Regions from separate parts of the Pseudomonas paeninsulae genome, predicted to be linked through region 2. Evidence: predicted binding sites of a transcription regulator. Region 2 holds the regulator's gene; the other holds the start of a gene.
The links. Region 2 encodes sigma-54, which starts transcription at its own class of promoters, with help from an activator protein. Its sites were predicted from a motif close to ANTGGCATNNANNTTGCTNT; they were not measured.

Region 1: a site for sigma-54 is predicted at 8,673-8,692, ahead of glnK (P-II family nitrogen regulator). Genes of this name have one in related genera too.

The regions. Positions count from the first base shown of each region.
Region 1 is NZ_CP141799.1:5,071,643-5,082,918, reverse strand. Features, by position in the region: gene rep (DNA helicase Rep) at 1-667, opposite strand, end outside; gene VCJ09_RS23415 (putative bifunctional diguanylate cyclase/phosphodiesterase) at 936-2,609, shown strand; gene VCJ09_RS23410 (IS1182 family transposase) at 2,738-4,111, opposite strand; gene VCJ09_RS23405 (NorM family multidrug efflux MATE transporter) at 4,234-5,619, opposite strand; gene VCJ09_RS23400 (LysR substrate-binding domain-containing protein) at 5,745-6,671, shown strand; gene VCJ09_RS23395 (YifB family Mg chelatase-like AAA ATPase) at 6,677-8,173, opposite strand; gene VCJ09_RS23390 (accessory factor UbiK family protein) at 8,208-8,480, opposite strand; gene glnK (P-II family nitrogen regulator) at 8,888-9,226, shown strand; gene VCJ09_RS23380 (ammonium transporter) at 9,266-10,579, shown strand; gene VCJ09_RS23375 (ammonium transporter) at 10,660-11,276, shown strand, end outside.
Region 2 is NZ_CP141799.1:4,217,838-4,229,113, forward strand. Features, by position in the region: gene VCJ09_RS19465 (KpsF/GutQ family sugar-phosphate isomerase) at 1-29, shown strand, start outside; gene VCJ09_RS19470 (KdsC family phosphatase) at 29-568, shown strand; gene lptC (LPS export ABC transporter periplasmic protein LptC) at 577-1,146, shown strand; gene lptA (lipopolysaccharide transport periplasmic protein LptA) at 1,133-1,675, shown strand; gene lptB (LPS export ABC transporter ATP-binding protein) at 1,678-2,403, shown strand; gene VCJ09_RS19490 (RNA polymerase factor sigma-54) at 2,537-4,045, shown strand; gene hpf (ribosome hibernation-promoting factor, HPF/YfiA family) at 4,235-4,543, shown strand; gene ptsN (PTS IIA-like nitrogen regulatory protein PtsN) at 4,559-5,032, shown strand; gene rapZ (RNase adapter RapZ) at 5,035-5,892, shown strand; gene VCJ09_RS19510 (HPr family phosphocarrier protein) at 5,906-6,178, shown strand; gene pmbA (metalloprotease PmbA) at 6,346-7,692, opposite strand; gene yjgA (ribosome biogenesis factor YjgA) at 7,810-8,328, shown strand; gene tldD (metalloprotease TldD) at 8,371-9,813, opposite strand; gene VCJ09_RS19530 (carbon-nitrogen hydrolase family protein) at 9,850-10,704, opposite strand; gene VCJ09_RS19535 (YhdP family protein) at 10,798-11,276, opposite strand, start outside.

The sequences.
Region 1 (11,276 bases), 850 kb from region 2:
GGCTGGCGTTGGTGTCCTGGTATTCGTCGACCAGCAGGTAGCGGATGCGGTTCTGCCACTTTTCCAGGATGTCGGGGTGCTCCTGGAACAGCTTCACCGGCATCAGGATCAGGTCGTCGAAGTCCACCGCGTTATAGGCCTTGAGCGTACGCTGGTAATGCAGGTAGACGATGGCAGCGGTCTGCTCTTTGGGGTTGCGCGCCTCGGCCAAGGCCTGGTCGGGCATGATCAGTTCGTTCTTCCAGCTGCCGATGTAGTTCTTGATCTCGTCGGCGCCATCATCGCCGGAGTATTCCTTCTGCATGATGTCGCTGAGCAGCGCCTTGATATCGCCCTCGTCGAAGATCGAGAAGCCCGGCTTGTAACCCAGCGCCGCGTATTCCTTGCGGATGATGTTCATCCCCAGGTTGTGGAAGGTCGAGACCGTCAGGCCGCGCGCCGCGGGGCCTTTGAGCAGGCTGCCGACGCGTTCCTTCATCTCCCGCGCGGCCTTGTTGGTGAAGGTCATGGCGACGATATGCCGCGCCTGGATGCCGCAGTTCTGCACCAGGTGGGCGATCTTGCGCGTGATCACGCTGGTCTTGCCGGAACCAGCACCGGCGAGCACCAAAAGAGGGCCGCCGACGTAGTTCACGGCTTCCTGCTGCCGGGGGTTCAGTCGGGACATTGCATCTATCGTCGCGGGGAATGGGCGCGCATTTTAGCAGGCCCTGAGATTTGTGCCTGAATCCTCTGGCGTTGTGCGATGGAGCACGTCCTGGCAGTAAGCCGGGCTTGGTTATTTCGTGTAATCCAGTACTCTGGCGCCGCTTGTCGGTTTTTTGTCCTTAATCCAGGATGTACCACAGTAGTACTCGGATGTACTTGATTAGACGCCGATTACGCTGCAACAGGGCGGTATGCCGCCGACTATATTTGAGGCCTGGGGAGGTTGCTTGTCCGCGCTCGACGAACCTTTGCGGTTGGTTCTGCTGGCTGAAACGCCAGAATGGCCCGAGCTATTGCGTGAGCGGCTAGGCGCTTTAGGCAGTATCTGCCCGCTGATTACCGCGCCCTCGTGGGCGGCGGCCAGCAGTCTGTTCGATACCCCGATCAATGGCCTGTTGCTGACCACCGAGGCGCGCCGGCCAGCCGCCGGGCTCTGCCCTCTACCGGTCATCTTGCTGCTTGACGCGGAACCCGCCGAGGCGCCAACGGGGGTCTGCGACTGGTTGGTGCGTGACCAGCTGACGGTCGATGTACTGCGTCGCTGCTTGCGCTATGTGCGCGAGCAGGGTCGTCTGCAAGAAACCCTGCAGCGCCTGGCCGAGCAGGATGCGTTGACCGGTATCGCCAATCGACAGGGCTTCCAGACGCTGCTTGCTGCCCGTCTGGCCGAATGTCAGGGCCGCGGCCTGGCACTCGCACACCTCGATCTGGACAATTTCCGGCATGCCAACGATGCCCTCGGCCACCAGGCCGGCGATCACTTGATCCGGCAAGTGGTGACGCGACTCAAGGCGCAGTTGCAGGCAGGAGATCAGGTCGCCCGGCTGGGTAGTGACGAGTTTGCCCTGCTGCTCGATGTGCGCAGCGATCCGCAGCGTGCGCCGCGCCTGGTCGAGCGCATTACCGAAGCCCTGGCCGAGCCTTACTGGGTCGACGGTGAGAGTCTGTTGATTGGTTGCAGCATTGGCTTGGCCTACGTGCGTGCCGGTGGTGGCGCCGACTCGCTGATGTGGCATGCGCATATCGCCATGCGGCAAGCCAAGAGCCAGCAAGGCTGTACCTTCCACATCTTCGACGAACAGACCGGTCGCGGCACGCGTAGCCAGGCCGAGTTGGAAAGTGAGCTACGCCGTGCGCTGCGTCGCGACGAACTCGAACTGCATTATCAGCCGCGCCTGTGTTTGCAGACGGGCCGCATTGTTGGTCTGGAAGCGCTAGTGCGCTGGCGCCACCGTGAGCGCGGCCTGCTGGCGCCAAACGAATTCGTGCCGTTGGCCGAAGAAAGCGGACTGATCGTGCCGCTCGGCTACTGGGTGATTTCCCGTGCCCTGCGCGACATGCAATGGCTGCGCGGACGCGGCCTGCCTGCTCTGCATATGGCGGTCAATCTGTCGTTCCGCCAGTTTCAGGACAGTCAGCTGTTGCCGACCCTCAGTCGCTTGATCGCCGAGCGCGGAGTCGATGCGCGCTGGCTGGAGTTCGAGTTGACCGAGACCGCGGTGATGCGCCGCAGCGATCATGTGCAGCAGACCATGCTGGCGCTCGGTCGCCTGGGTGTGCGTTTTTCCCTGGACGACTTCGGTACTGGTTTTTCCTCCTTCGTCCACCTCAGCAGCCTGCCGATAGCCCTGTTGAAAATCGACAAGAGCTTCGTCGGCGACATGCACGAACGCGCGGAGAGTCGTCAGCTGGTGCGGGCGATGATCAATCTGGCGCATAACCTCAATCTGCAGGTGGTCGGCGAAGGCGTGGAAAACGCCGAACAACTGGCCCTGTTGCGCGAGTATGGTTGCGACCAGGTGCAGGGCTACCTGATCAGCAAGGCGATCCCGTTGAACGAGTTGGCGCGCTTCCTGGTGTTCGGTATGCGGCAACCGTTGTTAGGGCCGCTCAATCCCTAGCAGCCTGTCGGACTTGAGTTCATGAACGGGGATATCAATAGTGAGGCGAAGCGATTCGTCCCACTATTGAGGTATTTCCAGGCTTTTTTGCCCCGAATTTCCTGAGAACGAGCGGGTTTAGTTCATTTCTACCCACACTGGACGGATTTGTGGCGCAAAACGGCCATGCGTTTCAAATTCCAGGCCAGACATACCAGGCGCCATTCGCCGCTCACCTTGTCCTTGCCTCGCAGCAGAAACTGGCGAAAACCCATGACCGACTTGATGATGCCGAACACCGGTTCCACCGTCTGTTTGCGCAGCGCATAGAGGCGGCGCCCCGGCTGGCTCTTGAGTTTGTGCGCCATGCGTTGTTGCACTGTGGCATCAGCGTCGAGCGCTGCCAGCTCCTCGAAGCGCGCCTTCCAGTGCGGGTGATGATCTTCGCGTGCCACCGCCAGGTAGGGCTCGATTCCCGCCGCCTCGCAGGCGGCGATGTTGCTTTCGCTGTTGTAGCCACAGTCCCCGAGCACCACGTTCACCTGACCCAATGACGCCGGTAGCGCCTTGAGCTCGGCCAGCATGGGGACGACTTGTTGCTTGTCGTTGCCCGCCTGAGTGAGGCCTGGCGCCACCACCAACAGGGTGTCGGTATCCACTGCGGCCTGGGCGTTGTAGCACTGTTCGAAGCCGCCGCCAGCCACCCGCATGATGCGAGAGTCTTCGTCGGTGAGGTTGATTTGGTCGTGTTCGGTAGGCCCTTCCACTGGGGCTTTGGGCGGCTTGCCGCCGGGCTTCTTGCCCGTTTCTGCCATGCGCGCCGCACGCTTGGCAAGCTTCTCTTGGTAGGCGGCCTGATCCTGCTCGAAACGCGCACGGGCGCGCACCTCGATCTTGGCCTTCGCCGCGTCCATGGCGAGCAAGCGATCTTGCCGGCGTTTGATCTCGTCCGGCAGATCGATGCCGACGGGGAGCTCTGCCTGGTCGGCCCGTTCAGCCAGCGCCAGGAGCTCCTGCACTTCGGCCTTGAGCTGGCGTTCGAGTGTCTGGATATGGCCATAGGACAGTGCACTGTGGCGTGAGGCGTTGGCATGCAGCTTGGTGCCGTCGAGGCTGATGGTGCCGAGCTTGAGCAGCTTCATCTCGCCCGCCAGCTCCAGCACCTGAAGGAAGATGCCGGCCAACTCGTCGAGGAAGCGGCGGCGGAAGCTGGCCAGGGTGTCGTGATCGGGGTGACTGCCTGAGGCCAGGTAGCGAAAGGCGAGCGAGTCGTAAGTGGCGCGTTCGATCATACGGCTGGAAAAGGTGCCGGTGGCATAGCCATAGACCAGCAGACTAAGCAGCACCTCGGGGTGATAGGCGGCGCTGCCGCGTCCGCCATAACGCCGGGTGAGCGCACTCAAGTCGAGCCGTTCGATGGCTTCGAGAATGAAACGGGCCAGATGGGCTTCTGGCAGCCAGTCATCCATCGATGGCGGGAGCAGGTAGTCAGTCTTGCGGTCGATCGGACGAAAGCGGCTCATGCGGAGGCATCGGCTGGGCGGTGTCGGGATTATCCTGGAATCCAGTGATTAAGTCCGACAGGCTGCTAGGCCAGGGATTGAACCGACTGTTGGCGCGGGTGAGTAGGCTGGCCTCACCGACCCTACGAGAGGCAGGCCTTTCCTTCCATCTGGGTTGGACGCAGCAGGCGTGCGGTCTTCCACTCGAAGCCCAGGCTCAGGCCGATGGCCGCGCACGCCAGGCCACTGGCCAGGCCCCACCACACGCCTTGCGCACCCCAGCCGAGCGGGAAAGCCAGGGTCCAGGCCAGTGGTGCGCCGATCAGCCAGTAGCAGCCGAGGCCGACGAAGAAGGTGGTCTTGGCGTCCTTGAGGCCGCGAATCGCGCCCATGGCGATGGTCTGGATGCCGTCGAAGAACTCGAACCAGGCGGCAATCGCCAGTAGACCTACAGCCAGGGCCGTCACCTCGGCATAGGCCGGGTCGCGGCGGTCGAGAAACAAGCCCACCACCCACTGCGGCGCCAGCCAGAACAGCGCGGCGAAGCCGAGCATGCACACGGCGCCGATGCCGATGCCCAGACGTCCGGCGCGGCGTGCTTCGAGCAGGCGGCCGGCGCCGAAGTGCTGGCCGATGCGGAAGGTCACTGCGTAGGACAGCCCCACCGGCACCATGAAGGCCACGTACACCGACATGATCGCAATCTGATGCGCGGCGAGTTGCAGGCTGCCGAGGGCGCCCATGCACAGTGCGGCGAAGGCGAACAACCCTGCCTCCACTGCATAGGTGCCGCCAATCGGCAGACCCAGGCGCAGCAACTCTTGCAGCTCGCGCCAGGTCGGGCGCAGCAGGCCGCGCCACAGCGGGTAGGCGGCATAAGCGCGGTGGCGCAGGACATGCCAGGCCAGCAACAGGGCCATGGCATTCATCACCAGTGCGGTAACCAGGCCGATACCGGCCAGGCCCAGAGGCGGCAGGCCGAACCAGCCCTTGATCAGTGCGTAGTTGAGGACGAAGTTGGCCAGTGCACCGCCAATGCTGATGGCCATCACCGGGCCGGGGCGGCCGATCGCGCTGGTAAACCCGCGCAGCGCCATAAAGGTCATATAACCAGGCAGGGCGAACATCAGGGTGGTGAGAAATTGCATGGCCCCCGTGACGTTTTCCGGCAACTGGCCGAGCTCTAGCAGCGCCGGTGGCAGATGCCACAGGGCTACCCCGGCCAGCAAGGCCAGGCCCCAGCCCAGCCACAGGCCGTTCTGGGTCAGGCGAGTGACACCCTCGGCATCGCCGGCGCCGTGACGGATAGCCACCAGGTTGCCGACCGCGGCGATCACCCCGACGCAGAAGATCGACACGCAGGCATAGCTGGCCGCGCCCAGGCCGCCACCGGCCAGGGCCGCCGGGCCGAGCCAGCCCATCATCACGGTGTCGGTAAAGACCATGAGCACGTGCGCCAGCTGGGCGGCGATCAGTGGGCCGGCCAGGCGCAGGATGGCGCTGAGTTCGTTGCGAAGGGCGTGCGGCATGATGAGTCAAGCTCAGTAAGAGGGCTTGCCCGGGTTGTCCGGGCGAGCGGAGAATGGCGCTATTCTCGGGAGTCTTCAGCGCTCGCACAAAAGGAAAATAACCATGTCAGGCATGATTAATACTCATGGATAAAAGCCGGCGTCTAGCGCCGCTGTACGCCTTGCGCGCCTTCGAGGCGGCGGCCCGGCATAGCTCCTTCACCCGCGCCGCCGAGGAATTGGCGATCACCCAGAGCGCGGTGAGCCGTCATGTGCGTACCCTGGAAGAGCATTTCGCCTGCCGCCTGTTCGAGCGCCGCGGGCGCAGCCTGCAGTTGACCGAGCCGGCGCGCATGCTGCTGCCCGGCCTGCGTGAAGGTTTCGATGCCCTGGAACGTGCCTGCACCACCCTGCGCGCCGACGATGCGATCCTGCGCCTGAAGGCGCCCTCGACCCTGACCATGCGCTGGCTGCTGGCACGCTTGTCGCGCTTTCGTTTGCAAAACAGCGATATCGAGGTGCAGCTGACCAGTGCCTGGATGGACGTGGACAAGGTCGACTTCCTGCATGAGCCGTTCGACTGTGCGGTGTTGCTGAGCAACGGCGTTTTTACCGAGGAGTGGGGCAGCGTGTTGCTGTTCGACGAATGGCTGATCCCGGTCTGCGCGCCCGAGGCGGCCGAGGGCGGCCCCTGGGATCTGGCGCGGCTACAGGGCGCCGAGCTGCTGCATCCCACCCCGGACCGCCGCGATTGGCGGCAGTGGCTGCAGGCCATGGGCCTGGCCGAGCAGGTGCCGCTCAAGGGCGGTCAGGTATTCGACACCCTGGAGCTGGGCATGGTCGCCGCCGCGCGCGGCTACGGCGTGTCGATCGGCGATCTGGTGATGGTCGCCGAGGATGTCGCCCAGGGCCGCCTCGGCCTGCCCTGGCCCTGCGCGGTGCCCAGCGGCTGCAGCTATTACCTGGTCTGGCCCAAGGCGCGGCGTGGTCAGGAGCGCTACCAGCGCTTGCGCGATTACCTGGTCGGCGAAGTGGCGGCGATGCAGTTACCGCCGGTGCAGCGGCGAGCTTGACCGCGTCAGCTCTGCGGATGACCGCGGTATTGCAGCGCCTCAGCCAGATGGTGGCGGGCAATCTGTTCGACCTGTTCGAGGTCGGCCAGGGTACGTGCCACCTTGAGCACCCGGTGCGCGGCGCGTAACGATAGGCCAAGGCGTTCGCAGGCGCTTTCCAGCCAACCCTGATCGGCGGCGTGCAGGCTGCAGTGCTGGCGCAGGCCGGGCAGGTCGAGGAAGGCATTGGCCACGCCCTGGCGCAGGATTTGCCGTTGCCGGGCGCGCGCCACCAGGGCGGCACCGGTAGCCGTGTCGGCGCCGTCGCTGGGGGGTACATGCAGGGCGGTGGTTTCCCGCGCTACCGTGACATGCAGGTCGATGCGGTCGAGTAAGGGCCCAGACAGTTTGCCGCGGTAGCGCTGGATCTGTTCGGTGCTGCACCGACAGCGGCCGCTGGGATCGCCGAGAAAGCCGCAGGGGCAGGGATTCATTGCCGCGACCAGCTGGAAGCGCGCCGGGAAACGCACCTTGTCACGGGCCCGGGCGATGACGATCTGTCCGCTTTCCAGGGGTTCGCGCAGCACCTCCAACACCTTGCGGTCGAACTCGGGCAGTTCATCCAGGAACAACACGCCCTGGTGGGCCAGGGTGATTTCGCCGGGTTGCGGACGGCTGCCGCCGCCGACCAGGGCCGGGCCGGAGGCGCTGTGATGGGGGTTGCGGAAGGGCCGCTGGGGCCAGGCGTCCAGTGGGGTGTGGCTGGCCACCGAATGGATGGCGGCGACTTCCAGGGCCTCCTGCTCGTTCAGTGGTGGCAACAGGCCGGGCAGGCGGCTGGCCAGCAGGGTCTTGCCGGTGCCGGGAGGGCCGGTCAGTAACAGGTTGTGCGAGCCGGCTGCGGCGACCAGCAGGGCGCGCTTGGCGGCGACTTGTCCCTGCACTTCGGCCAGGTCGGGATAGGGCAGGCTGCGGTGCAGCAAGCCGAGAGACTGATAGGGCGCGATTGGCGCTTGGCCATTGAGGTGCGCGGCCAGTTCGAGCAAGTGGTCCACGGCGATCACCACCAGCCCGGAGGCCAGGCTGGCTTCCTCGGCGTTGGCTTTCGGCACCACCAGGGAGCGTCCGGCGGCGCGGGCCGCCAGGGCGGCGGGTAGTACGCCCCGCACTGGACGTACGGCGCCGGATAAGGCCAATTCACCCAGGCACTCGATTTGCTCCAGGGCGGTGCTTGGCACCTGGCCGCTGGCGGCGAGAATCCCCAAGGCAATCGCCAGGTCGAAGCGGCCGCCGTCCTTGGGCAAGTCGGCTGGAGCCAGGTTCAGGGTGATGCGTCGCGGCGGGAAGTCGAAGGCGGAGTTGAGGATGGCGCTGCGCACCCGGTCCTTGCTTTCCTTGACCGCGGTCTCGGGCAGGCCGACTAGCGCCAGCGACGGCAAGCCATTGGCCAGGTGCGCCTCGACGGTTACGGCGGGCGCTTCGACGCCGACTTGGGCGCGGCTGTGGACTATGGCCAGGGACATCGATCACTCCTTGATCGTCAGCCGTTCGAGCGGATTACTCGGTCGGCGGCGTAGCGGCTTGCTCGGTGCGTGCCTCGAGTTCGACAACCTTGGCTTCCAGTGCTTCAAGGCGGGCACGGGTGCGGGCGAGGACCGCCATCTGGCTGTCGAACTCTTCCCGGCTGACCAGATCGAGCTTGCTGAAACCGCTCTGCAGCAAGGCTTTGAACTGGGTTTCGAATTCACTGCGGGGTAGCGGCGTTTCGCCGTTGAACAGGCGCGAGGCGTGGGAGCTGAGTGCATCGAGCAGGGCTTTGGGCGGCAACATGGCAGGGTTCCAAGAACAGACGGAGCAGTGTAGCACGCAGCCTGGCTTTGGCCCGGCGCGGTCAGTGCTGCACACTTTTTGCGCATAGGTGGTTGCGTGCGCGCACCATTATCGAGCATTGCTCGCCTGTCGGGGCCACGTCTGGTGCCGGGTGTTCATACTAACTATATGAAATAAATAGTTTTTATATGAGATGGCAAGCTTTCTGCTTAATCGACTGTGACGAGTGCACCGATGCAGTTCCGGTGCGTTAGGCGAAGCGGGAAGTGTTTCGTCGGGAGCGGTTGGTGGGTATCGCTGTTGTCCCCTGGGGCTAGCGATACATTACAAAAGCCAGACACAGCGCTTAGACTTGAACCGGGTTCGTAATTCCTGGGGCAAGTCCACCTTACACGGGAGAAATTTTCATGAAGCTAGTCACTGCCATCATCAAGCCGTTCAAGCTGGACGACGTCCGTGAGTCACTGTCGGAAATCGGCGTGCAGGGCATCACCGTTACCGAGGTCAAAGGCTTCGGTCGGCAAAAAGGTCACACCGAGTTGTACCGCGGCGCTGAGTACGTGGTCGATTTTCTACCCAAGGTAAAGATTGACGTGGCCATCGCTGATGATCAGTTGGATCGCGTCATCGAAGCCATTACCAAGGCAGCCAACACTGGCAAGATCGGTGACGGCAAGATTTTCGTTGTAAACCTGGAACAGGCGATTCGCATCCGTACCGGCGAAACCGATACCGACGCAATCTAACTAAGCCCGCGAACCCCCAACGCCCCAGGAGTACCCCCAATGACTCTGCGAAAAATCGCAGGGCTAGGAGCCCTTTTGTCTCTGGTTCCTGGCTTGGCCATGGCCGACGAGGCAGTTCTAAATGGCGGCGATACGGCCTGGATGCTGGTCGCGACCGTCCTAGTGCTGTTCATGACAATTCCGGGGCTGGCCCTGTTCTATGCCGGCATGGTGCGTTCGAAGAACGTCCTGTCGGTGTTGATGCAGTGCTTCGCCATCACTGGTCTGATCAGCGTGCTCTGGGTCGTCTACGGGTACAGCCTGGCCTTTGACACCACCGGCATGGAGCAGGGTGTGGTCAATTTCAATTCCTTCGTCGGCGGCCTGTCGAATGCCTTCCTCGCTGGCCTGACCAGTGACAGCCTGGTGGCAGGCATTCCGGAAAGTGTGTTCATCACCTTCCAGATGACCTTCGCCATCATCACCCCGGCCCTGATCGTCGGCGCCTTCGCTGAGCGCATGAAGTTCTCGGCCATGCTGGTGTTCATGACGGTCTGGTTCACCATCGTCTATGCCCCCATCGCGCACATGGTGTGGAGCGGCGACGGTGCGTTGCTGTGGGATTGGGGCGTGCTGGATTTCGCCGGGGGCACTGTGGTGCATATCAACGCGGGTATCGCCGGTCTGGTGGCCTGCCTGGTGTTGGGTAAGCGTAAAGGCTTTCCGACGACCGCGATGCCGCCGCATAACCTCGGATACACCCTGATCGGCGCGAGCATGCTCTGGATCGGCTGGTTCGGCTTCAACGCCGGCTCGGCCCTGGCTGCCAACGGCACCGCCGGCATGGCCATGCTGGTGACCCAGATCGCCACGGCGACGGCGGCCCTGAGCTGGATGTTTGCCGAGTGGATCACCCACCGCAAACCCAGCGTGCTGGGCATCGCCTCCGGTGCGGTGGCGGGCCTGGTGGCCATTACGCCGGCGTCCGGCACTGCCGGGCCGATGGGGGCGCTGGTCATCGGCCTGGCGTCAGGGGTGATCTGTTTCTTCTGCGCCACCAGCCTGAAACGCAAGTTTGGCTATGACGACTCCCTGGATGTCTTCGGCGTGCATGCCATGGGCGGCATTGTTGGCGCCATTCTCACCGGGGCGTTTGCTGCGCCGGCGCTGGGTGGTTTTGGCACGGTGGAGAACATCCCCGCACAGTTGTGGGTGCAGTGCGAGGGCGTGGCCTTCACGGTGGTCTACACCGCGGTGCTGACCTTCGTGATTCTGAAAGTGATCGACCTAGTAATGGGCTTGCGTGTCAGTGACGAGGAAGAGACGGTCGGTCTCGACCTCGCCCTGCACAACGAGCGTGGCTACAACCTGTAAGCACACGGAGTGCGCCCGGAGCCAACCCCGGGCGCCTTAACCGAACAGCGCTATAAAAGCGCGCCGGCAAGAGGTGAACCATGGATAACACAGCATTGACTGCGCTGCAGTACGGCTTCGATACCTTCTACTTTTTGATTTGCGGTGCTCTGGTGATGTGGATGGCAGCGGGTTTTGCCATGCTCGAAGCCGGCCTGGTACGGGCGAAGAACACCACCGAAATCCTCACCAAGAACATCGCCCTGTACGCGGTAGCCAGCGTCATGTACCTGGTGATCGGCTACCACATCATGTACTCCAGCCCGGCCGGCGGCATCCTGCCAAGCCTGGGCTTCCTGATCGGCGACGAACACAGTGTCGAGTCGGTTCTCGCTGGTGGTGACGGCGCGCCCTATTACTCGGCCCGCTCGGACTTCTTCTTCCAGGTGGTGTTTGCCGCGACCTGCATGTCGATCGTCTCCGGTGCCGTGGCCGAGCGCATGAAGTTGTGGGCCTTCCTGGCCTTCGCCGTGGTCATGACCGGTTTCATCTACCCGGTCCAGGGCTTCTGGAAGTGGGGTTCGGGCTTCCTTAACGAAGCCGGCTTCCTCGACTTCGCGGGTTCCGGCGTGGTGCACATGGCGGGTGCTACCGCTGCCCTGGCTGGCGTGCTGCTGCTCGGTGCACGTAAAGGCAAGTACGGCGCTAATGGCCAGGT
Region 2 (11,276 bases):
ACGACCTGCTACGCGCCGGAGTAATGTGATGCCCCCTGATGCGATCAACCCTGACCTGCAACAACGCGCCCAGGCAGTCAAACTGGCGATTTTCGATGTCGACGGCGTGCTCACCGACGGCAAGCTCTACTTCCTGGTCGACGGTAGCGAGTTCAAGACGTTCAACACCCTCGACGGCCACGGCATCAAGATGCTGATCGCTTCGGGCGTGCGCACCGCCATAATCAGCGGACGCACGACTCCGGTAGTCGAACGCCGGGCAAAAAATCTGGGCATCCAGCACCTGTACCAGGGCCGCGAAGACAAGCTTGTCGTCCTGGATGAGCTGCTCGGCGAACTCGGCCTAAGCTATGAGCAAGTCGCCTATTTGGGTGACGACCTGCCGGACCTGCCGGTGATCCGCCGGGTTGGCCTGGGCATGGCGGTCGCCAGCGCAGACGCGTTTGTGCGCCAGCATGCCCATGGCGTGACCCAGGCCCGCGGCGGCGAAGGCGCAGCCCGCGAATTCTGCGAGCTGATCATGCGCGCCCAAGGCAGCCTCGACGCCGCCCAAGCCGCCTACCTGTAGAGCCCACTATGCTGCGCAAATTGCTGACACCCGTCCTTTACACGTTCGCGGCCGCACTGCTTGCCGCCGTAGGCTACTGGAACATCAACCCCGACAGTTTCTCCGAGCAGCCGGTACGAGCCAGCGACGAAAACGCCATCGACTTCTATGTGGTCAATGCCACTACCGTGCAATACCAGGCCGACGGCAAGCTGCATTACCAGATGACCAGCGACAAGCTGGAGCACATCAAGAGCAGCGACATCACCCTGCTGACCAGCCCCTTCCTGCACCTGTATCGCGGCACCGAACTACCCTGGAAGGTGAGTAGCGAGCGCGCCGAAGTGGCGCCGCAAGGCAAGGAAGTGGAATTGATCGACAACGTCCGCGTCGAACGCACCGATGCCAAGGGCCGCCCAACTATCCTGACCACCAGCCGCCTGACCGTATTTCCGGATAAGGAATATGCGCAGACCCAGCAAGCCGTTAGAATCGTCGCGGCCAATGGAGTGACCACGGCACAAGGAATGAAAGCGTATTTGAATGACGGCAGGATGCTCCTGCTGTCCAACGTAAGAGGCCAGCATGAGGTTCGTTAAAACCTTCCCCTTTTTGCTCAGCTTGAGCGTCGCGCTCGGAAGCGCGTGCGCTTGGGCGCTGCCCACTGACCGTGAGCAACCGATTCGCGTACAGGCCGACAGTGCCGAACTCGATGATCGACAAGGCGTCGCGGTCTATCGCGGCGACGTGATCATCACCCAGGGCACCCTGAAGATCACCGGCGACACCGTGACCATCACCCAGAACGCCCAGGGCGACATCGAAATTTTCACCTCGGTCGGCAAACCCGCCTATTACGAGCAGAAACCATCTGCGGACAAGCAGATCGTCAAAGCCTACGGCCTGACCATCCAGTATTTCGCCGCCAATGAGCGCATCGTGCTGATCGACCAGGCCAAGGTGATCCAGGAAGGCAATACCTTCGAGGGCGAGAAAATCATCTATGACACCCGCCGCCAGATCGTCAATGCCGGGCGTGCCACCGGCACCAACATCACTACGCCGCGCCCACGCATCGACATGGTGATCCAGCCGAAGAACCCACCAGCCGAACAGCAGGCACAGTAGCAATGGCCACTTTGACAGCCCAGCACCTGGCCAAGAGCTACAAAGGCCGCCAAGTCGTGCGCGACGTCAGCCTGAGCATCGACAGCGGGCAGATCGTTGGCCTGCTCGGCCCCAACGGCGCGGGCAAGACCACCTGTTTCTACATGGTCGTCGGCCTGGTGCAGGCCGATCAGGGCCGCATACTGATCGACGACCTCGACGTCAGCCACCTGCCGATGCACGGCCGCGCCCGCGCCGGTATCGGTTACTTGCCGCAAGAAGCCTCGATTTTTCGCAAGCTCAGCGTGGCCGACAACATCATGGCCATCCTCGAGACCCGCAAGGAGCTGGATCGGGCCAGTCGTCGCAAAGAATTGGAAAGCCTGCTGCAGGAATTCCATATCAGCCACATCCGCGACAACCTCGGCATGAGCCTGTCTGGTGGTGAACGCCGTCGCGTGGAAATCGCCCGCGCCCTGGCCAGCGCACCAAAATTCATCCTGCTCGACGAACCCTTCGCCGGAGTCGACCCGATCTCGGTCGGCGACATCAAGCAGATTATCCACCACCTCAAGGCCAAGGGAATCGGCGTACTGATCACCGACCACAATGTCCGCGAGACCCTGGATATCTGTGAAACAGCCTACATCGTCAGCGACGGCCAACTGATTGCCGAAGGCGATGCCGATGCTATTCTGGCCAACCAACTGGTCAAAGACGTTTACCTGGGGCACGAGTTCCGCCTGTAACAGCGGTTTTCCTCAACCGAACAGCAGCCAGAGCTAGGCAAACCACTGCAGATCAGGCATATAATTTGCTTCCTTGTGGCGCTACGGCGCCCTGTAGTGGATTGCGCACAGACGCCGGCAAATAAGGTCTGCAATGAAACCATCGCTAGTCCTGAGAATGGGCCAGCAGCTGACGATGACCCCGCAGCTGCAACAGGCTATTCGCCTACTCCAATTGTCTACCCTAGATCTGCAGCAAGAGATCCAGGAGGCCCTGGAGTCCAACCCGATGCTCGAGCGCGAAGAAGACGGTGACGACTTCGACAACGCGAACCCCTTGGCCGACGGCGCCGAAAACCCGGCGCCCGCCCCTCAGCAGGAAGAGTCCTACCAGGACAACAACCACCAGGAAACCCCACAGACCGTGGACAACCTGGAAGAGGGCGAATGGAACGAACGTATCCCCAACGAGCTGCCGGTCGACACCGCGTGGGAAGACGTCTATCAGACCAGCGCCAGCAGCCTGCCGAGCAACGACGATGACGAGTGGGACTTCACTACTCGCACTTCGGCTGGCGAAAGCCTGCAGAGTCACCTGCTCTGGCAGCTCAATCTGGCGCCGATGTCCGACAAGGATCGGCTGATCGGGGTCACCCTGATCGACTGCATCAACTATCAGGGGTACCTGGAAGAAAGCCTCGAGGAAGTCGTCGCAGCCTTCGACCCGGACCTGGACATCGAGCTCGACGAAGTGGAAGCCGTACTGCACCGCATCCAGCAGTTCGAGCCAGCCGGCATTGCCGCCCGCGACCTGCGCGAGTGCCTGCTCCTGCAACTGCGCCAGCTTCCAGCCAAGACACCCTGGCTGACCGAGACTCAACGCCTGGCCAACGACTACCTCGACCTGCTCGGCAGTCGTGACTACAGCCAGCTGATGCGCCGCATGAAGCTCAAGGAAGACGAGCTGCGCCAGGTCATCGAACTGATCCAGAGCCTCAATCCGCGCCCCGGCTCGCAGATCGAGTCGAGTGAGCCAGAATACGTGGTGCCTGACGTCATCGTGCGCAAGCACAACGAACGCTGGCTGGTAGAACTGAACCAGGAAGCCATGCCGCGCCTGCGGGTCAATGCGCAATACGCCGGTTTCGTCAAACGCGCCGACTCCAGCGCCGACAACACCTTCATGCGCAACCAGCTGCAGGAAGCGCGCTGGTTCATCAAGAGCCTGCAGAGTCGCAACGAAACCCTGATGAAGGTCGCCACCCAGATCGTCGAGCACCAGCGCGGCTTTCTCGACTACGGCGACGAGGCGATGAAGCCACTGGTCCTGCACGACATCGCCGAGGCGGTGGGCATGCATGAGTCGACCATTTCGCGGGTCACCACGCAAAAATTCATGCACACCCCACGTGGTATTTATGAGCTGAAATATTTCTTCTCCAGCCACGTCAGCACCTCCGAAGGCGGCGAATGCTCGTCGACGGCGATCCGCGCCATCATCAAAAAACTGGTCGCCGCGGAAAATGCAAAAAAGCCGTTGAGTGACAGCAAGATCGCTGGTTTACTGGAGGCACAGGGCATACAAGTAGCCCGCCGCACAGTCGCAAAATACCGTGAATCGCTTGGTATAGCGCCTTCTAGCGAGCGTAAGCGATTGATGTAAGGTGGCACTCGACGAAAGACCCACAAACAAGGCATACGTCATACCCGGCCTCGCTCTCGCGATAGCAGCCACACTGCCAAGACCCGAGCGACAGCGCCAGGTGTGACTTGCCAGCGTCTTTCACGCCAAAGTATTCCGGCGGCAGGCCCGGTAGCCTGCCTCTCATCCGCGGCAACAAGGAGAAACGGTATGCAAGTCAACATCAGTGGACATCAGCTGGATGTGACCGACGCCCTGCGCGACTATATCGACGAAAAACTCGGTCGATTGGAGCGCCACTTCGACAAGATCACCAACGTGCAAGTCACCATGGAGGTCGAGAAGCTCAAGCAGAAAATCGAAGCGACCCTGCATATCGCCGGCGGCGAAGTGGTCGCCAATGCCGAGCACGACGACATGTACGCAGCCATCGACCTACTGACCGACAAACTCGACCGCCAACTCATCAAGCACAAGGAAAAGCAGATCGACCGCCAGCAGGGCGCTATGGCCCGCTGAGATCGCCTCCCTCCTATGATCCGACTCGAAAATATCCTGACCCCCGGCCGTTCCCTGGTGAACGTGCCGGGAGGCAGTAAGAAACGCGTACTCGAACAGATAGCCAACCTGGTGGCACGCGAACTGCCCGACCTGGATGGCCAAGACATCTTCGAAAGCCTGATCGCCCGTGAAAAACTCGGCTCGACCGGTTTCGGTAATGGCATTGCCATTCCGCACTGTCGCCTGCCGGGCTGTAACGCACCGATCAGTGCGCTGTTGCGCCTGGATGCAGCGGTGGACTTCGACGCCATAGACGGCGCCCCGGTCGACCTGCTGTTCGTCCTGCTGGTACCGGAAGCGGCCACCGACGAACACTTGGAACTGCTGCGCCAGATTGCCAGCATGCTCGACCGCAGCGATGTGCGTGAGCGTTTGCGCCAAGCCCAGAGCAGCGACGCGCTGTATCAGGTCGTGGTGGACATACAAAGCCAACTCAACCGGGCCTGACCATGCGCTTGATCATCGTCAGCGGTCGCTCCGGCTCCGGCAAAAGCACCGCCCTCGACGTCCTTGAGGACAACGGCTTCTACTGCATCGATAACCTGCCGGCCGGCCTGCTCCCCGAACTGGCGGAGCGCACCCTGCAGGACACCGAACTGCTCCACCCACAAGTCGCCGTGTCGATCGACGCGCGCAACCTGCCCAGCCAGCTCAAGCGTTTCCCGGAAATCCTCGAAGAGGTCCGTGCGCGGCATATCAAGTGCGACGTGGTCTACCTGGATGCCGATGAGGAAACCCTGCTCAAGCGTTTTTCCGAGACCCGCAGGCGCCATCCGCTGACCAACGCGAACCGCTCGCTGGCCGAGGCCATTGCCGATGAAAGTCTGCTGCTCGGGCCAATCACCGACCTCGCCGACCTGCAAATCGACACCACCCATCTCAACCTCTACCAGTTGCGCGACAGCCTGAAGCTGCGCCTGCTCAATCAACCGGAGCCAGGCACGGCCTTTCTGGTCGAGTCGTTCGGCTTCAAGCGCGGCATGCCGGTGGATGCCGATCTGGTGTTCGATGTGCGCTGCCTGCCCAACCCCTACTGGAAGCCGGACCTGCGCGATTTTTCCGGGATCGACCAGCCGGTTGCCGATTATCTGGCGGCCCAGGCCGATGTCGAGGAAATGTTCCAGGACATCCTCGCCTACCTGAAGAAATGGCTGCCCCGCTTCGCCGCCAGCAACCGCGCCTATGTCACGGTGGCAATAGGTTGCACTGGCGGTCATCACCGCTCGGTATACCTGGCCAATCGCCTGGGCGAGGCCCTGAAACCCATTCTGAAAAACGTCCAGGTTCGCCACCGCGACCTTAGCTAAGGATCCTGCCGCGATGCCCACCTGCCAAGTCACCATCATCAACAAACTGGGCCTGCATGCACGCGCAGCCGCCAAGTTCGTCGGTGTCGCCGGGCGCTTCCCCTGCCAGGTCAGGGTCGGCCGCGCACCGGAGAGCCTGGTGGACGGCAAAAGCATCATGGCGGTAATGATGCTCGCGGCTGGCAAAGGCACGCCGATTCACCTGCACACCGAAGGTGAGCAGGACGATGACGCACTCAACTCCCTGGTCGAACTGATCAACAACTACTTCGACGAAGGCGAATAAGCGCGCAAGCGACAAGCAGTGTGCCCTCGTATTCACTCAGTTGACCTCCTGTTTTTCTTGCAGCTTTAGATTGCCAGGGACAGAGAACCTTGAGAAACAGCCAAACGAAAGGGCGCCAATGGGCGCCCTTTCGTTTTTTACTTTTAGCTTGCCGCTTAGGGCTGGCGTCAGCTACCCGCCACCGTCATCTTCTCGATCAACACCGAGCCGGTGCGGATATTACTGCGCAGCTCGAGATCGTTACCCACCGCGACTATCTGTTTGAACATGTCGCGCAGGTTGCCGGCGATGGTCACCTCCTGCACCGGGAACTGGATCTCGCCGTTCTCTACCCAAAAACCACCAGCCCCTCGCGAATAGTCGCCGGTGACCATGTTCAGGCCCTGGCCCATCAACTCGGTGACCAACAGGCCACGGCCCATGCGCTTGAGCAGCGCGTTCTGGTCTTCCGCGCCATGGCTGACGAACAGATTATGCACACCTCCAGAGTTGGCCGTACTCGGCATGCCCAGCTTGCGCCCCGAGTAGGTGCCCAGCACGTAGGAGACCAGCTCGCCGCCCGCGACAAAGGGCTTGGCATAGGTCGCCAGCCCATCGCCGTCGAAGGCCGCACTGCCCAGGGCACGCGGAATATGCGGACGCTCGTCGAGAGTCAGCCACTCGGGGAACAACTGCTGGCCCAGGGCACCTTCGAGAAAGGATGACTTACGGTACAGGTTGCCGCCGGAAATAGCCGCGAGGAAATGCCCAAACAGCCCCGTCGCCAGTTCGGCGGAAAACAGCACCGGCACTTCGCAGGTCGGTACCGGCCGCGCGCCCAGACGACTGACCGCACGCTGCGCGGCACGCTGACCAATCCCTGCGGCATCGGCCAGCAGCTCGCCCTGACGATTGACGTCATACCAGTAATCGCGCTGCATCTGCCCGCCATCTTCGGCGATCATCACACAGCTCAAGCTGTGCCGCGTGCTGGCATAGCCTGAGATGAAACCATGACTATTGCCATAGACCCTGCAGCCCTGATGGGTATTGAGGGTGGTGCCGTCGGCGTTCTTGATCCGCGGGTCCGCGGCAAAGGCTGCAGCTTCACAGCGCAGCGCCTGCTCGATGGCCTGCTCCGGACTGACCGCCCAGGCGTGATACAAATCCAGTTGCGGAAACTCGCGCGCCATCAGCTCGGCATCGGCCAAGCCTGCTGCCTCATCTTCCGACGCATGCTTGGCGATCGCCAGAGCCGCCGCCACGGTTTCCCGGATAGCGGCATCGCCACTTGCCGAGGTGCTGGCCGAGCCCTTGCGCTGGCCGACATACAGGGTGATACCGAAACCCTGGTCACGATTGAATTCGACCGTTTCGACTTCGCCCTGGCGAACCGACGTGGACAAGCCTTGTTCCACCGACACGGCCACCTCACAGCCACTGGCGCCCTGCTTCTTCGCCTCGGCGATAATCTGCTCGACCTGGGCCTGCAACTGCGGCACGGCTTCGGGGCCGACACTATCTACTGCACTCATAACCACTCCTAAGAATCTGTTCCGGATCTACTGCGAGCTTCGCGCGTGATGCTGCGGGCTGAACGCTTGCAGTTGGATACTTGCTATCATGGCGGCGTTTTCCATTGGACCCCCCCCATGCCTGAATATCTTGATGACTTCTCCGGCGAGAAGAGTAAAACCCAGGTCAAGCGCGAGCTGCACGCCTTGCAAGACCTGGGTCAACGCCTGACCACCCTGAAGCCCGACTTGCTCAACAAACTGCCGTTGACCGACGAAATGCGCCGCGCCCTCGAAGAGGCGCCCAAGCACACGGCCAATTCCGCGAAAAAGCGCCATATGCAGTTTATCGGCCGGCTGATGCGCGATCAGGACATCGAAGCGATTCTTACCCTGCTCGACCAGCTTGATGCCTCCACCCGTCAGTACAACGAACGCTTTCATGGCCTGGAGCGCTGGCGTGACCGTCTTATCAACGGTACCGACGACACCCTGGAAGCCTTTGTTGGCGACTATCCTGAAGCAGATCGGCAACACCTGCGGCAGTTGATTCGCCAGGCCCAGCACGAACTGGCGCAGAACAAAGCGCCAGCGACCTCGCGCAAAATCTTCAAGTACATCCGCGAACTGGACGAAGCCCAACGCGGATTGCGTTGATCCTGCCGTAAAGGTGGGTAACGCCCTCGGCTAACCCACGTCCTAGGAGCCTGTGCCGCCGACGGTAATCGCATCGATCTTCAGGGTCGGCTGGCCGACGCCGACCGGCACCGATTGACCGTCCTTGCCGCAGGTGCCGACGCCGCTGTCCAGGGCCAGGTCGTTGCCGACCATCGATACCCGGCTCATGGCCTCGGGGCCGTTGCCGATCAGGGTGGCGCCCTTGACCGGCGCGGTGATCTTGCCGTCTTCGATCAGGTAGGCCTCGCTGGTGGAGAAGACGAACTTGCCGCTGGTAATGTCGACCTGGCCGCCGCCGAGGTTGGCGCAGTAAATGCCTTTCTTCACCGAGCGGATGATTTCTTCCGGGTCGCTTTCCCCAGCCAGCATGTAGGTATTGGTCATCCGCGGCATCGGCAGGTGCGCGTAGGATTCGCGGCGACCGTTGCCGGTGCGTGCCAGCCCCATCAGGCGGGCGTTCAGCTTGTCCTGCATATAGCCCTTGAGCACGCCGTTCTCGATCAGCGTGGTGCACTGCGTCGGCGTGCCTTCGTCATCCACGCTGAGCGAGCCACGACGCCCGACCAGAGTGCCGTCGTCGACGATGGTGCACAGGCTGGAGGCGACCTTCTCGCCCATGCGCCCGCTGTAGGCGGAACTGCCCTTGCGATTGAAATCGCCTTCCAGGCCATGGCCGACCGCCTCGTGCAGCAGCACGCCGGACCAACCGGCGCCCATCACCACCGGCAGGGTGCCGGCTGGCGCGGGAATCGCTTCGAGATTGACCAGGGCCTGGCGCAGCGCTTCGCGGGCATAACCCATGGCGCGATCCTCGCTCATGAAGTAGCGGTAGTCGCTACGCCCACCACCACCATGGCTGCCACGCTCGCGGCGGCCGTTCTGCTCGACGATCACGCTGACATTGAAACGCACCAGCGGACGAATATCGACGCCCAGGCTGCCGTCCTGCGCCGCCACCAGAATGCGATCCCAGACCCCGGCGAGACTGACCGTGACCTGCTTGATCCGCGAATCGAGAGCACGCGTGGCCACATCGATCTGCTTGAGCAACTCGACCTTCTGCGCCCGACCGATTACGTCCAGCGGGTTTTCCGCTGCATACAAGGCAGTGACCTGCGGGCTGCTGAAGGCCTGCACCCGCGCGTTCTGCCCGGCGCGGGCAATCGAGCGGGCCGCACGGGCGGCCTGGGTCAGTGCCTCGGCGGTGATGGCATTGCTGTAGGCAAACCCGGTTTTCTCGCCGGACTGGGCACGCACACCGACGCCCTGATCCAGATTGAAACTGCCTTCCTTGACGATGCCGTCCTCCAGCACCCAGGTCTCGGACACCTGGCTCTGGAAATACAGATCGGCAGCATCGATACCGGGGCCGGACAACTCGCCCAGCACCCCTGGTAGATGGTCGAGGGTCAAGCCGCCTGGGCCCAACAGGTGCTCACTGACGGATAACAACATCTCGCTCATAACTGCTTCATCTCGTTCATGGCTGTTTCATCTCGTTCATGACTGTTCCAAACCAGGCAGCCGTGGTTCGGCCGCTGCAAAAAATCGTTTATGCCGGCTTACCGGCATGCGTTGGCGAATCGCCGCCTGCTCGACGGCATCGCGGCTAGCCAGCAAGACCGCTTCGCCTTGCGCCTGCTCGGCCAACATCCGACCCCAGGGATCGACGATGGCCGAATGGCCGAAGGTCTCGCGCCCGCCGGGATGAATGCCGCCCTGACCGGCGGCCAGCAGGTAACACTGGGTCTCGATGGCCCGGGCCCGCACCAGTATCTGCCAATGCGCCGCACCGGTCAGCGCGGTAAAGGCCGCCGGTACGCTGATCAACTCAGCCCCGGCGTCACGCAGGGCGCCATACAACTCAGGGAAACGCAGGTCGTAGCAAACCGTCAACCCCAGGCGCCCAACGGGGGTATCGACCACCACGACCTGGCTGCCGTGGGCAAAATCATCGGACTCGCGGTAACGGCCCTGGCTGTCGCCGACCTCCACATCGAACAGGTGCAGCTTGTCGTAGCGCGCAACCTGCTCGCCATGCTCGTCGAGCAACAGGCAACAGGCCCGCGCCTTTGCCTCGGGCTGACCTGCGGGCGGCAAGGGCAAGGTACCGGCCACTATCCATAACTTGAGGTCGCGGGCGGCCTGTTTCAACCAGGGCAGGATCGGCCCTTCACCGCGCGCTTCGCTGCGGCCCAGCGCGGCTAGGTCGCGGCGCCCCATGGCGGCGAAGTTCTCCGGCAATACCGCCAGGCGCGCTCCGCCCGCCGCGGCCTGCTCAAGCAGACGCCGGGCCTGGAGCAGATTGGCCGGCACATCGTCCCGGCTGACCATTTGAATCACCGCAAGGGTCATGCGCGCTCCAGGTCGGTGAGTGGTTGGATCTTCAGCTTACAAGCCATGGCCATCGGCTGCATCGCCTGGCGCAGCGGTTTTTTCAACAACCTGTCAGCGCGACTTCTCGAAAGGCTTGTCGAACGTGATCTGTGGATCCTGCCAACGGCCTTTGACGCTGTATTGCACACTGGCAAAACGTGCCACGCGATCGCCCAGCAGCTTGTCCACCAGAAATAACGCCCCGCCAATCGCCGGTGCGCCGACGATCAACGCCGCCAGCGGCAAGTTGTTGGTCACCGGCAAGGTCACCAGCAGCTTGGCATCGACCAGGTCATCGGCCAGGTTCAGGGTGCCGTCCAGCTCCAGATTGCTCGATGGCCCGGTCAGGGTAATGGGTTTGCGAGTGACGTACACCCCGTCGCTGGCGACCAGTAGCCCCTTGACCCGGTCATAGCTCAAGCCCTTGCCGAGCAGGTCGGAAAAGTCCAGGCGCAGACGGCGGCCAATCGAGTTGAAATTGAGCAGGCCAAATACCCGCAGCGCCGATGCAGGGCCTTGCACTTCAGTGAACTGGCCCTTGCGCAAGGTTG